Regions from separate parts of the Tenuifilum osseticum genome, predicted to be linked through region 1. Evidence: riboswitches for the same ligand, from Rfam matches in the RefSeq annotation. Region 1 holds a riboswitch; the other holds the start of a gene.
The links. A riboswitch is a leader RNA that binds a small molecule or an ion and turns the genes downstream of it on or off. The one in region 1 is predicted to bind thiamine pyrophosphate.
Positions count from the first base shown of each region.

Region 2: another riboswitch for thiamine pyrophosphate. It lies ahead of AB6811_RS01230 (sulfide-dependent adenosine diphosphate thiazole synthase); the one in region 1 lies ahead of AB6811_RS09460 (TonB-dependent receptor).

Region 1 is NZ_JBGCUE010000009.1:51,270-57,136, forward strand. Features, by position in the region: gene AB6811_RS09440 (PAS domain S-box protein) at 1-416, shown strand, start outside; gene AB6811_RS09445 (hypothetical protein) at 782-964, shown strand; gene AB6811_RS09450 (MltR family transcriptional regulator) at 1,558-2,157, shown strand; gene AB6811_RS09455 (YARHG domain-containing protein) at 2,305-3,360, shown strand; TPP riboswitch at 3,808-3,898, shown strand; gene AB6811_RS09460 (TonB-dependent receptor) at 3,991-5,867, shown strand, end outside.
Region 2 is NZ_JBGCUE010000001.1:296,487-302,353, reverse strand. Features, by position in the region: gene AB6811_RS01250 (hypothetical protein) at 1-240, shown strand, start outside; gene AB6811_RS01245 (TonB-dependent receptor) at 341-2,545, shown strand; gene AB6811_RS01240 (heavy-metal-associated domain-containing protein) at 2,569-2,778, shown strand; gene AB6811_RS01235 (heavy-metal-associated domain-containing protein) at 2,802-3,104, shown strand; TPP riboswitch at 3,173-3,265, shown strand; gene AB6811_RS01230 (sulfide-dependent adenosine diphosphate thiazole synthase) at 3,328-4,104, shown strand; gene thiE (thiamine phosphate synthase) at 4,097-4,753, shown strand; gene thiC (phosphomethylpyrimidine synthase ThiC) at 4,725-5,867, shown strand, end outside.

The DNA.
Region 1 (5,867 bases):
TTTACGGGTACGAACTCCAGGAACTGAAAAATCTACTCAAAGGTAAATCCATTCTTATTGCCGAGGACGACCCCAACTGCATGTACTACCTAAAAACAGTTCTCAAGGACTTTGACATTAACATACTTGAGGCTGATAATGGCCTACTGGCAACTGAGATCCAGTATCAGCATCCCGAGATAGCCGCCATACTTATGGACATCAAAATGCCGGTGATGAATGGCTACGATGCCATTAAAAGGATACGCTCCACCAACGCCCATGTGCCAATTATTGTGCAAACTGCGCACGCCTTCAGCAATGAGAGGGCAATAAGCATAGCCTTAGGCTGCAACCAGTTTATAACCAAACCCATTGACCCAAACTCGCTCTACCAAAGCCTCTACTCGGTATTGAAGGAAAGCCGTAGGGAATAAATTCGTAAATTACTTTTCAATGTCGTTTAGTTAACAAACATAAACATGCTTGTCATCCTGAGCGGCCTGTCCCGCCCTTGCGGGGAGCGAAGGATATCTAATCGGCCCCATGAGATGTTTCGCTTAGCTCAACATGACAATAGATCCATGAACAACTAATAACGCATCCCGCCCCGTAGGGGCGTAATATTTGTAACACCATGATTATTCCCACATGTAATGCGATGCACGCTATAGTATTCCAAAGAGTAAGGAAGAAACGTTGCATCGCAAATTAAAAGTATTGCAAAGATCGGTTTACATGTTCTTTCTTGTCTTGATACAAGAAAGAACCAAAGAAAATCAAGGCTGAAAAGCCCGACCCGATGGGTACCCCGTGGGTGGAACTGCCACGCGATACAATTCGCCACGCCTGCAGCGTGGCTCATATGGTATCGCTTACTAAGCCCACCGCCATGTTCCACCCCCGACCCATTGTCGGGTCTGGCTTTTATGCCTCTGCTTGCTTCTTCCGCTCCATTCCCCCCTTAAGGAAAATGGTTGGGTGAGGTTGTTTTCCACATTCAACCTAGATGACCCCTCTAAATCTCCCCTGAGAGGGGAGACTTTAGCCCTGCAATAAGGTCTCCTAAATGCTTCTCCCCTCTCCTATCAGGAGAGGGGAGGGGGTGAGGTCAATTTCCTTTAGCCCTGCAATAAGGTCTCCTAAATGCTTCTCCCCTCTCCTATCAGGAGAGGGGAGGGGGTGAGGTCAATTTCACGAACAACGAACAACGAGCAACTTACACGAATAACCTCATTTGTCATCCTGAGTGTAGCGAAGGATCTCTAATCGACCCATTGAGATGTTTCGCTTGCGCGCAACATGACAAATAACCTTAACTAAACAACATTGAATTATTTTTTATATTATAGCTGTAATCCGATAGCTTTATGGGAATGGCTATATACATTCCAACCGTATTCCAAACCGCAAAAAGCAAACAGCCTAAACCTGACCATGATAAATGAATTTTCTATTTGACGATTTAAAGGTATTTTATTAAATTTACCTAGCAATAAGTTGCTTGTACCCTGTTTTCATTAAAACTAGTTTTTAACCTTTTTTAGAAACAAATACGCAAAAAATATCTAAAATACTATGATTAACAAAGAAGAAAGATTAGAACTATATTATAGTCTAATAAAAGGGTTAGATGAATTATCTGAAGTTGACAAAAGGTTAATAAAAAATTCTTTAAGAATCCGAATTGAATTGTCTGATGAATCTGACAGGGGTTGCGTGTTGCTTGGCTCTTCTTATATAGAAAATCAACTAAAGATTTTATTAGAAAAGATTTTAATAGGTACAAAAAAACATAAAAAGGATTTGTTTTCAGGTTATGGGCCACTTTCAACATTTTCAAGTAAAATAAAACTGTCATATTCTTTAGGAATAATATCCGAGAACCTTTATAAAGAACTCGAAATCATAAAATCAATACGCAATTTATTCGCTCACTATCCTGACAAGATTTCGTTTGACAACGTCGAGATAATAAAACTTTGTAATAAACTTAAACTTAGTTATAAAATTAAAAAAGAGGAAAGTGCTAAACGATTATTTCTGAGTTCAACTTCACAAGTTCTTGGACTTCTTGATATAGAATATATAAAAGCAAAACAGTTTAATGAGAAAAAAGACGAACTTGATAATCATTTTTTAGAAGATAAAATATTAGAAATTAAAAGTTTTTTTTAATTTTAAAGACAATATGTCGACTTTAAAATAATTAAAAAAGACTTTTTATCGGCGGATAACGCCGCTGGCGGTTAACTCCCCAGCGTAAGCAACTGCTGAACGGTTAGGTGGCATTATGATGAACTATCGTACACAAAAAAGGTAAATATGAAACTAATAACATTAATTCTTTTTATTGGAATAATGACAGCTTCTTTTGGACAATCTAAACCTGACCAAAAATTGCTTAGTAAAGATTATCTATGGGGAAAATCACCCTCTGAATTAAGAATAATGAGGAATGAGATATTTGCTCGATATGGATATATTTTTAAATCAGAAGATTTAAGAGACTATTTTACATCAAAGAAATGGTATAAGCCGACATCAGATAATGTTAATGGATTATTAACTGAAATAGACAAAAAAAACATTGAACTAATTGCAGAATTTGAAAAAAATGAAGCAAATGAATTTACAAGTGTCGTATATGATAGTGCGATTGCAAAATCTATGAAGGTTATTCATTCTAATTCATCACCTACATTTATAAGACAGATTGAAGTTACTTATCCAAGTTATAATTGGAAAAAAACAGTAGAACGTATTTCATATGGGGCTGATAAAGAGCCAACTATAATCACTATTGAATATGTAAATGATTCTCCATATAATTCTAGTCAACTACCATATTGGGAAATGACAAAATATGTAGATGATATAAAAATAGAATATAATTATTTACATGTTATTGATTACGGCACTGTTGACGACTACAATGAATTTTATCCATTCTTTAGCGACGAACCGATATTATGCTTCGATGGAAACAATTGCTTTAGATTTAAAATACCAAATTCTAAGATTCCCGACTTTTGGATAGGTTATTCATATTCAAAAGGAAAGAATGAAAAAATAGGAGCAAAAATCTATTTGTCTGATATAAATGGAATAATTAATGAACTTTCGATTATTTCTAAATCAGGTAAAACTGGGTATTTAGAAGATGATCATTTTAAAATTATAACAAAAAGCCCAAGGGATAAAATTGATAATTCTAGATGGAATACCTATGAACTTTGGTCTAGCGAGAAGGCAACTAACCGAACAGAAATAAATGATTTTAAAATAGAAATAGATGGTGTATTCAAAATTGAAATACCAATAATTAATGGATACTTATTTGGAAAATCAGATAGAATTCAAACAATGACAGTTGAATAACGCCACCTAACAAGCTATAGCCAATGGCGAGGAATGTAGGTATTCAAAGCTTTGAAATCCCATTAAGGTTTATAACGGTGGACACCCCCTGTTCAGCCGAGGCTGTAAAAAGCAATAAACGGACCGCGTTCGGCGGCGGTTGCACCGCCGTCGCGCTATTAGCAACAGGCTGCGCCTGAGTTTTTTATAATTCCCCCCGCTCGCGCGGATTTACAATCCGTGCGGTTGCAGTTCGGCAAAGCCAATCCGTGCGGTTATTTTAATGGTGTTTTCAATGAAGCACAGCTCGAATAAGTAATAAAGTGTAAGAAGTATTTGTCACGGACTACAAGTCCGTGCTAGCAATAAGATTAATATAAATCTACATAAAGCAAGTCCAAACCTTACAGTTTAATATCTTTTCACCGCTCGCGGTTCACTTCACGCTTTTTTTTTGCTATCTTTGCAGCTGACTTTTGGGGGTGCCCTTAGGGCTGAGATCATACCCTTTGAACCTGATCCGGGTAATGCCGGCGAAGGGAAAAAGAGTTTGTCAACATCTCACAATTTCCCCCTTTATAGTTATTCAGGATTTTCGGCTTAAATGCCCGAACCTGGTTTATGTTTAACTATTTAAAGGGATAAAAAAACATGAAGAAAATTGCATTTGTGCTCTGTGCACTTCTGCTTGCAGGTTTTACCATGCAAGCAAATCCAACCGAGAATCTCGGATTTACCATTTACGGACAGATTACCGACACCTACGGTACTCCGTTGGTGGGTGCTACCGTTAAGATGGAAAACACCTTTTTGGGTACCTACAGCGGTTTCAATGGTTACTATCGGCTTACACAGGTGCGGCAAGGTAGTTACACCCTTGTTGCCTCGTACCTGGGGTACGAAACCGTTCAGGTTGAGGTTAAGGTTAATGGCGATATGGAGTTGAATCTTGAGCTAAAGCAATCGTCACAGTACCTCGATGCAGTTGTAGTATCGTCAACCCGCGCATCGAGCCGCATGCCCATTGCACAAACCACACTCAACCGCCAGGAGCTTAAGCAGGCCAACACCGGAGGCGACACGCCCTACCTGCTGGAAATGTTACCATCGGTGGTAGTATCATCGGAAAGCGGCATTGGAATTGGCAACACAGCCTTCCGCATTCGCGGAACCGATCCAACCCGCATTAATGTAACCATTAACGGGGTTCCGCTCAACGATGCTGAATCGCAGGGGGTTTACTGGGTGGATTTACCCGATTTTGCAGCATCGGTCGATAATGTACAGGTGCAGCGCGGGGTTGGAACATCAACCAACGGTGCCGCTGCCTTTGGCGCTACCGTAAACTTCCAAACCACAACCCTTACCCCTGAGCCTTACGCAGCCGTTGACCTACTTGGCGGGTCGTACAATACCTGGAAAACTTCGGCACGGATTGCTACCGGCCTGATGAAGAACGGGTTCAGCATGGAAGGGCGGTTCTCGCAGTTACACTCCGACGGGTATATCGAACGAGCCAACTCGGATCACAGGTCGATGTTTGTTACTGCAGCCTGGAATGGCGAGCGCAGCCTTATTCGCACAAATATTATTCATGGCGAGGAGCATACCGGAATTACATGGGAAGGCACACCCGACTACATGATGAGCACCAACCGCCGCTACAATCCCGCAGGCGAGTATGTTGATGATCAAGGGGTAACCCGCTACTACGCCGATCAGAAAGATAATTACTGGCAAACCCACTACCACCTTATGGGTACCCACTCATTCACAAACAACCTAACCGCAAATATCACCCTTCACCTAACCGATGGCAGAGGTTACTACGAGGAGTATAAACCCGATCGTAAGCTCTCAAAATACGGATTGCCAAACTTTTCAATTCGCGATACCATCATTAAACGTACCGACTTTATTCAGCAGAAATGGATGGACAACATCTTTTACGGGGGTATAGCCACAATGCTTTACCGCTCAGGGATATTTGAGTATACATTCGGCGGAGGCTGGAACCGTTACGATGGCGACCATTTTGGAAAAGTTCTTTGGAGTAAAATGAATATCGGCTTACCCAATAAATATGAGTGGTATAGGAACAATGGCGAAAAAACCGACTGGAATATATTCTCAAAGGCTATTTGGCAGGTATCCGATGCCATTTCGGTTTTTGCCGACATTCAGTACAGGGGTATTAGCTATAAGCTAAAGGGGATTGACTCCGATGTAATTGCATTGAACCAGGAACATAGCTGGAATTTCCTGAATCCCAAGGTAGGGGCAACCTATAGCTTTAGCTCAGGGCACGAGGCTTACATCTCGTATGCAATTGCTCACCGCGAGCCCGCCCGAAGCGACCTAAAGGATGCCCAAAAGGGCTCAACCGATTTTACTCCTAAACCCGAAAGGCTAAACGACTGGGAAATAGGCTACCGCATGCGCTTACAAAACATTTCGGTTGATTTCAACTACTACTACATGCTTTACAAGGATCAGCTTGTACTTACTGGCGAGCTCACCGATGTTGG
Region 2 (5,867 bases), on a different contig from region 1:
TGTGGATGCTGGAACGAGGTGTTAAAGGTTAAAACCGATAGCTACTCAAACATTCAGAAGGTTGAAACCGGTAATCTTTTTTCAAAGTACATAGCAGTAAACCAACACAAAGGGCTAAATACATCAATTCAAAAGTTAATCCCAACTTACAAAACCAATTGGGATAAAGCCCCACCCTGCAGTACGGGGAAAAAAATCTGCATTGAAAATCATCAGCTAAAAATAGCCCATACAATTTAATCGTTACAGAGAGTTTTTTCTCTCTGCAGCTCTTAATTGCGCTCATTTTTTGCTTGTAGCGCTCATATTTGATTTCAACAACAATTTAAGAATTTCTATTATGAAACGCATATTAACATTACTGTTACTATGGTTTTCAGCTCAACATATTATTAAAGCACAGAGTAAAGATTTTGTGTACGGTTATGTTTACGAGCTGAACGAGAAAGGCGACAGTATTCCGCTCCAAGGAGCCGCCGTAATTTGGCTGAACAGCCAAGTTGGTACAACCACCGATGAAAGTGGTTACTTTTCTTTAAATAAGGTGCAAGGCAACCAGATAGCTATAAGTTTCGTTGGTTTTAAAACCGATACCATTAGTATTGAGAATGTAGGTTTTCCGTTACGCCATGTCCTGAAATCAACTATAAATATCGATGCCGTAACGGTTAAAGCTGACAGGGCAAATACCTTTATACAGCAGCTAAATCCAATACAAACTGTTGTACTTACATCGGGAGAACTTACACGCGCTGCATGCTGCAACCTATCGGAAAGCTTTGAAACGAATGCTTCAGTTGATGTGTCTTATAGCGATGCCATTACCGGGGCAAAGCAAATTCAGCTGCTGGGGTTAGCAGGAATATACACCCAGATGCAGTATGAAAATATACCCACAATGCGAGGGTTGGCATCAACCTTTGGTTTAAGTTATGTTCCGGGGCCATGGATGGAATCAATACAAGTATCAAAGGGAACTGCATCGGTCAGCAACGGGTACGAAAGCATAACCGGACAAATCAATATTGAGTACAAGAAACCCTGGGCAGAGGAAAAGTCGTACCTGAACCTTTACACCAACTCACTTGGCATGGCTGAACTAAATGCTAACTATGCATTTGATGTTACCCCCACCGTATCGTCAATGGTGCTGGTGCATGGAAGTATGCTAAGCAACCGGGTTGATCACAATCACGACCAATTCCTTGACCACCCACTTACCCAGCAGTACCACCTGTTTAACCGATGGAAGTACCAGGGGAAGAAGTGGGAATCGCAAGTTGGGGTGAAGTTTATGAATGAGGACAGGCTAGCCGGACAGGTTAAGTTTTATACCAATACTCAACCCCTGATTGGTAACCCCTACGGGGTAAAGTACTCAACCCAATTACTTGAGGCCTTTAACAAAACCGGATACATTTCCCAAAGACCAAACACAAGTATTGGGCTTATCAATGCCGTATCGCTCCACAGCCAGGATGCAACCATAGGTGTTAGAATGCACAACGCCAAACAGCTTAGCTACTACGGCAACCTGGTTGCAATAACCTATATTGGCAATACAAACCACAACATTAAAGGAGGCGTAACCCTCAGGTACGATAGGTACGATGAAACTTTCAATAACACCCCTTACGATCGCACCGAGTGGGTCAAAGGTATTTACGGCGAATACACCTATAAACATCTGGAAATTCTTACACTAATGGCTGGCATAAGGGTTGACCAAAATAGTAGGTTTGGCACTCTTGTGACACCTCGTTTCCACGGGATGGTAAAACCAGTTTCGACCTTAACCATTAGGTTCAGCGCAGGTAAAGGATACAGATCGCCAAATTTCATTGCTGAGAACTCAAACCTTTTGGTGAGTTCACGGAACCTGGTAGTAGAGGAAAATCCAAGAATTGAAGAAGCCTGGAATGCCGGGATTAGCATGAATCAGAAATTCAAATTTTTGGATCAAAACTATAGTTTAACCGCCGATTATTACTATGTATGGTTTGAAAATCAGTTTATTGCCGATATCGACAGGGATAACAGTGCGGTTTACTTCTACAATCTGAAAGGGAAATCGTACTCAAATACCCTACAGATAGAACTCTCGGGAGAGCCAATTAGAAACCTACAGTTTACCTTGGCATATAGAATAAACGATGTGAAACAAACCATTAACGATACGTTAAAGCAAAAGCCACTTGTAAGCCGCAACAAAGGCTTGTTTACTGCTGGTTACAAAACCCCATCGCGTAAGTGGCAGTTCGACTATACCATTCAGTATAACGGTAGCGGAAGACTCCCCAAAGGATATGGTCTAAACCTTGAAACGGACTATAAGCCTTTCATTACCATGAATGTACAAGTAACCAAACTGTTTCGTAAGTTTGATTTCTACATAGGCGTTGAGAACCTTACAGGGTTCACCCAGAAAGACCCTATTGTATCGTGGGAAAATCCGTGGAGTTCAACATTTGACGCCTCGCAAATTTGGGGCCCCTTAACAGGTCAAAAATTTTATGCCGGATTTAGAATGTCCATCTGGAAATAATGTAAACCTTAAATTAAACCACTATGATGACAATAAAGCTTAAAGTGAAAAACATGAAATGTATGGGTTGTGTTAACACCATACTGGGAAACCTACCTACGGTAAACGGGATTACCAACGTGAAAGCCGATCTGGTTTCACAAACCGTAACCTTTGAATATGAAACGCAAACAAGCCTTGAGCAGGCCTTAATAAAACTAAAAGAGTTGGGATATCCTGCTGAGAAACAATAAGTAACCACAAATACTACTATACCATGAGAAAGATTATTACACTAACATTAATACTGCTAGGATTTGCTGTATTAACGTCGCAAGCGCAAAAGGTTGAAATTAAATCTGTCACCTTTGAGGTTAACATGCACTGCCAGTCGTGCAAGGCAAAAATTGAACGCGATATTGTTTTTGAGAAAGGGGTTAAGGAGGTTGAAGCCACCCTTGACAAGAAGTTGGTAACCATTAAGTACGATGCCACAAAAACCGACCCCGAAAAAATTGCCAAAGCAATTGAGAAACTTGGCTACACCGCAAAGGTAGTGGAAACCAAGCAAAAAGGTTAATCCCTTTTTTGTTGAAAAATTTTAAACGGAAACCAAACAACGGTTTCCGTTTTTTTCTACATTTGCACATACAAAACTAGGGGTGCCTGAGTAAGGCTGAGATAATACCCTTACAACCTGAACAGGATAATACCTGCGTAGGGAAGTTTTGAGGTTCGCTCATTACAGCTTTTACCCAAGTAGCATCTCCTAGTTTATAATGTTTAACTAAAACTTATAAGCTATGGAGTTTCAAATTTCAAGTGGAATTGTTGATTCTTACTTCCACAAATTCAAAAAAATCCTAAATGTAGATGTTGCCATTGTAGGAGGAGGGCCCTCCGGATTACTTGCTGCCTATTACCTGGCAAAGGCTAAGCAAAACGTGGTGCTATTTGAGAGGAAACTAGCACCTGGGGGTGGAATGTGGGGTGGAGCTATGATGTTCAATGATATTGTTGTCCAGCACGATGCACTTCCAATTGTAAAGGAGCTAGGAATTGACTATAAAAACTACTCCGATAATTTGTACATTATTGACTCCTTACAAGCAACATCGGCACTCATTTACCATGCATCGAAAGCAGGTGCTACCTTAATGAACTGCATATCCGTTGAAGATGTAGTAATTCAGGATGAACGGGTACGCGGCGTTGTAATCAACTGGGCACCAGTGCATCGGGAAAAACTTCATGTTGATCCAATTATTGTTATTTCAAAGGCCGTGCTCGATGCTACCGGCCATGATTGCGAAGTTGCAAGAATTTTAGAGCGTAAAAATGGCATTAAACTTAACACCCCTACAGGCAGCGTAATTGGTGAACGTAGTATGAGCGTTTACGAAGCTGAAAAAACAACCACAGAAAACACAAAGGAGATATTTCCAGGTCTATTTGTTTCGGGTATGGCAGCCAATGGAGTAAGTGGTAGTTTTAGAATGGGGCCAATTTTTGGCGGAATGTTGCTTTCAGGCAAAAAGATCTCCGAAATAATCACCAATTCAGTTCTTGAACATGCCTAACTCGCAAGTACCACAAAAGGGTTTGGGGCTATATGTTATCATAACACGCCCTACCCTTTCATATGCACGCATTGCAGAGCAGTGCGTAAAACTTGGCATCAGGATGCTTCAACTGAGGGAAAAGGAGTTGGACGATAGGAAATTGCTCAGTATTGCCCGTGAACTTCGCAGTATTACACGAGGGACTAATACAAAACTTGTGATAAACGACCGCCCCGATATTGCAGCCCTTTGCGATGCGGATTATTTACACTTGGGGCAGGATGACATTCCTATAGAACAAGCCCGAAAGATAGTGGGAAACATGAAAATTGGCTTATCTACCCACTCCATTGAGCAAGCCAAAGAGGCCCTAAAGAAAAGGCCTGACTACATTGGGTTTGGTCCCATCTATCCAACAAATGCCAAAGCAAAACCTGATGCCCCAGTAGGTACTGCTCAACTGAAACAAGTTGTAGATTTTTCTCCCGTTCCTGTTATTGCCATTGGTGGTATTTTCCCTGAGAACATCGATCCTGTTTTGCAAACCGGCGTTGGTAGTATTGCCATGGTCCGACACCTAATGCAAACAGAATTCTTTTACGAGTGTGCAAAAATGATAATTGAAAAAATTAATGAGTATGACCACGCAACTACAATATGCCAATAGAGGTATTATTACCCCTGAAATGGAACAAGCTGCGCTACACGATGGAGTATCACCGAACTGGCTTTGCTCTCAAATAGCTGCAGGCAGATGTGTAATTCCAAAAAACAGAAATCGAAATATCAAGGCCAGAGCAATTGGCGATGGCTTGTCGACAAAAATCAACGCAAATATTGGGACATCGGGTAAACACTGTTCTTTAAAAGAGGAACTTGAAAAACTAAAAATTGCGACTAAATACGGAGCCGATTCCATAATGGATCTTTCAACTGGGGGGAACTTATATTTAAATCTCTCTGAAATTCTAAAGCACTCACAGGTAATGGTTGGAACCGTACCAATTTACACTGTGGTTGCCCGAAAAGGAGAACTTGGGCAAACCGATAATTTTGTTTTTGACCCCGATGAACTATTTGCTGAAATTGAAACCCAAGCAAAAATGGGTGTAGATTTTATGACCCTACACTGTGCAGTTACAACAAAATCCATTAGATATTTCGATGTTTTTGAACGCACTACAGGAATCGTAAGTCGTGGAGGTTCACTTGTTTACAGGTACATTAAAACAACGGGTAAAGAGAACCCTTTATACGAACACTACGATAAAATCCTTGAAGTATGCAAAAAATTTGATGTTACCATAAGCCTAGGCGATGGTCTTAGACCGGGCAGTGGAACCGATGCGAATGACCCTATGCAAATTGATGAACTTCTCATTCAAGGCGAGCTTGTGCAAAGAGCTAGGAATAAAGGTGTTCAGGTAATGGTTGAAGGACCGGGTCATATGCCGCTTACGCAAATTGAAATGAACATGAAGCTTATGAAACGCATTTGCGATGGGGCACCACTTTACGTTTTGGGTCCACTCACCACCGACGCAGCAGCTGGTTACGACCACATTGCAGGAGCTATAGGTGGGGCAATAGCAGCCAGCTGTGGAGCAAACTTTCTATGCTATGTAACCCCTGCTGAACACCTCTGCCTACCAAGCATCGATGATGTTAAGCAAGGTGTAATTGCAAGTCGCATTGCAGCACACTCAGCCGATGTGGCTAAAGGGCTACCACTAGCCGTACTAAACGACCTAAAACTCTCGCAGGCAAGGTTTAACCTGGAC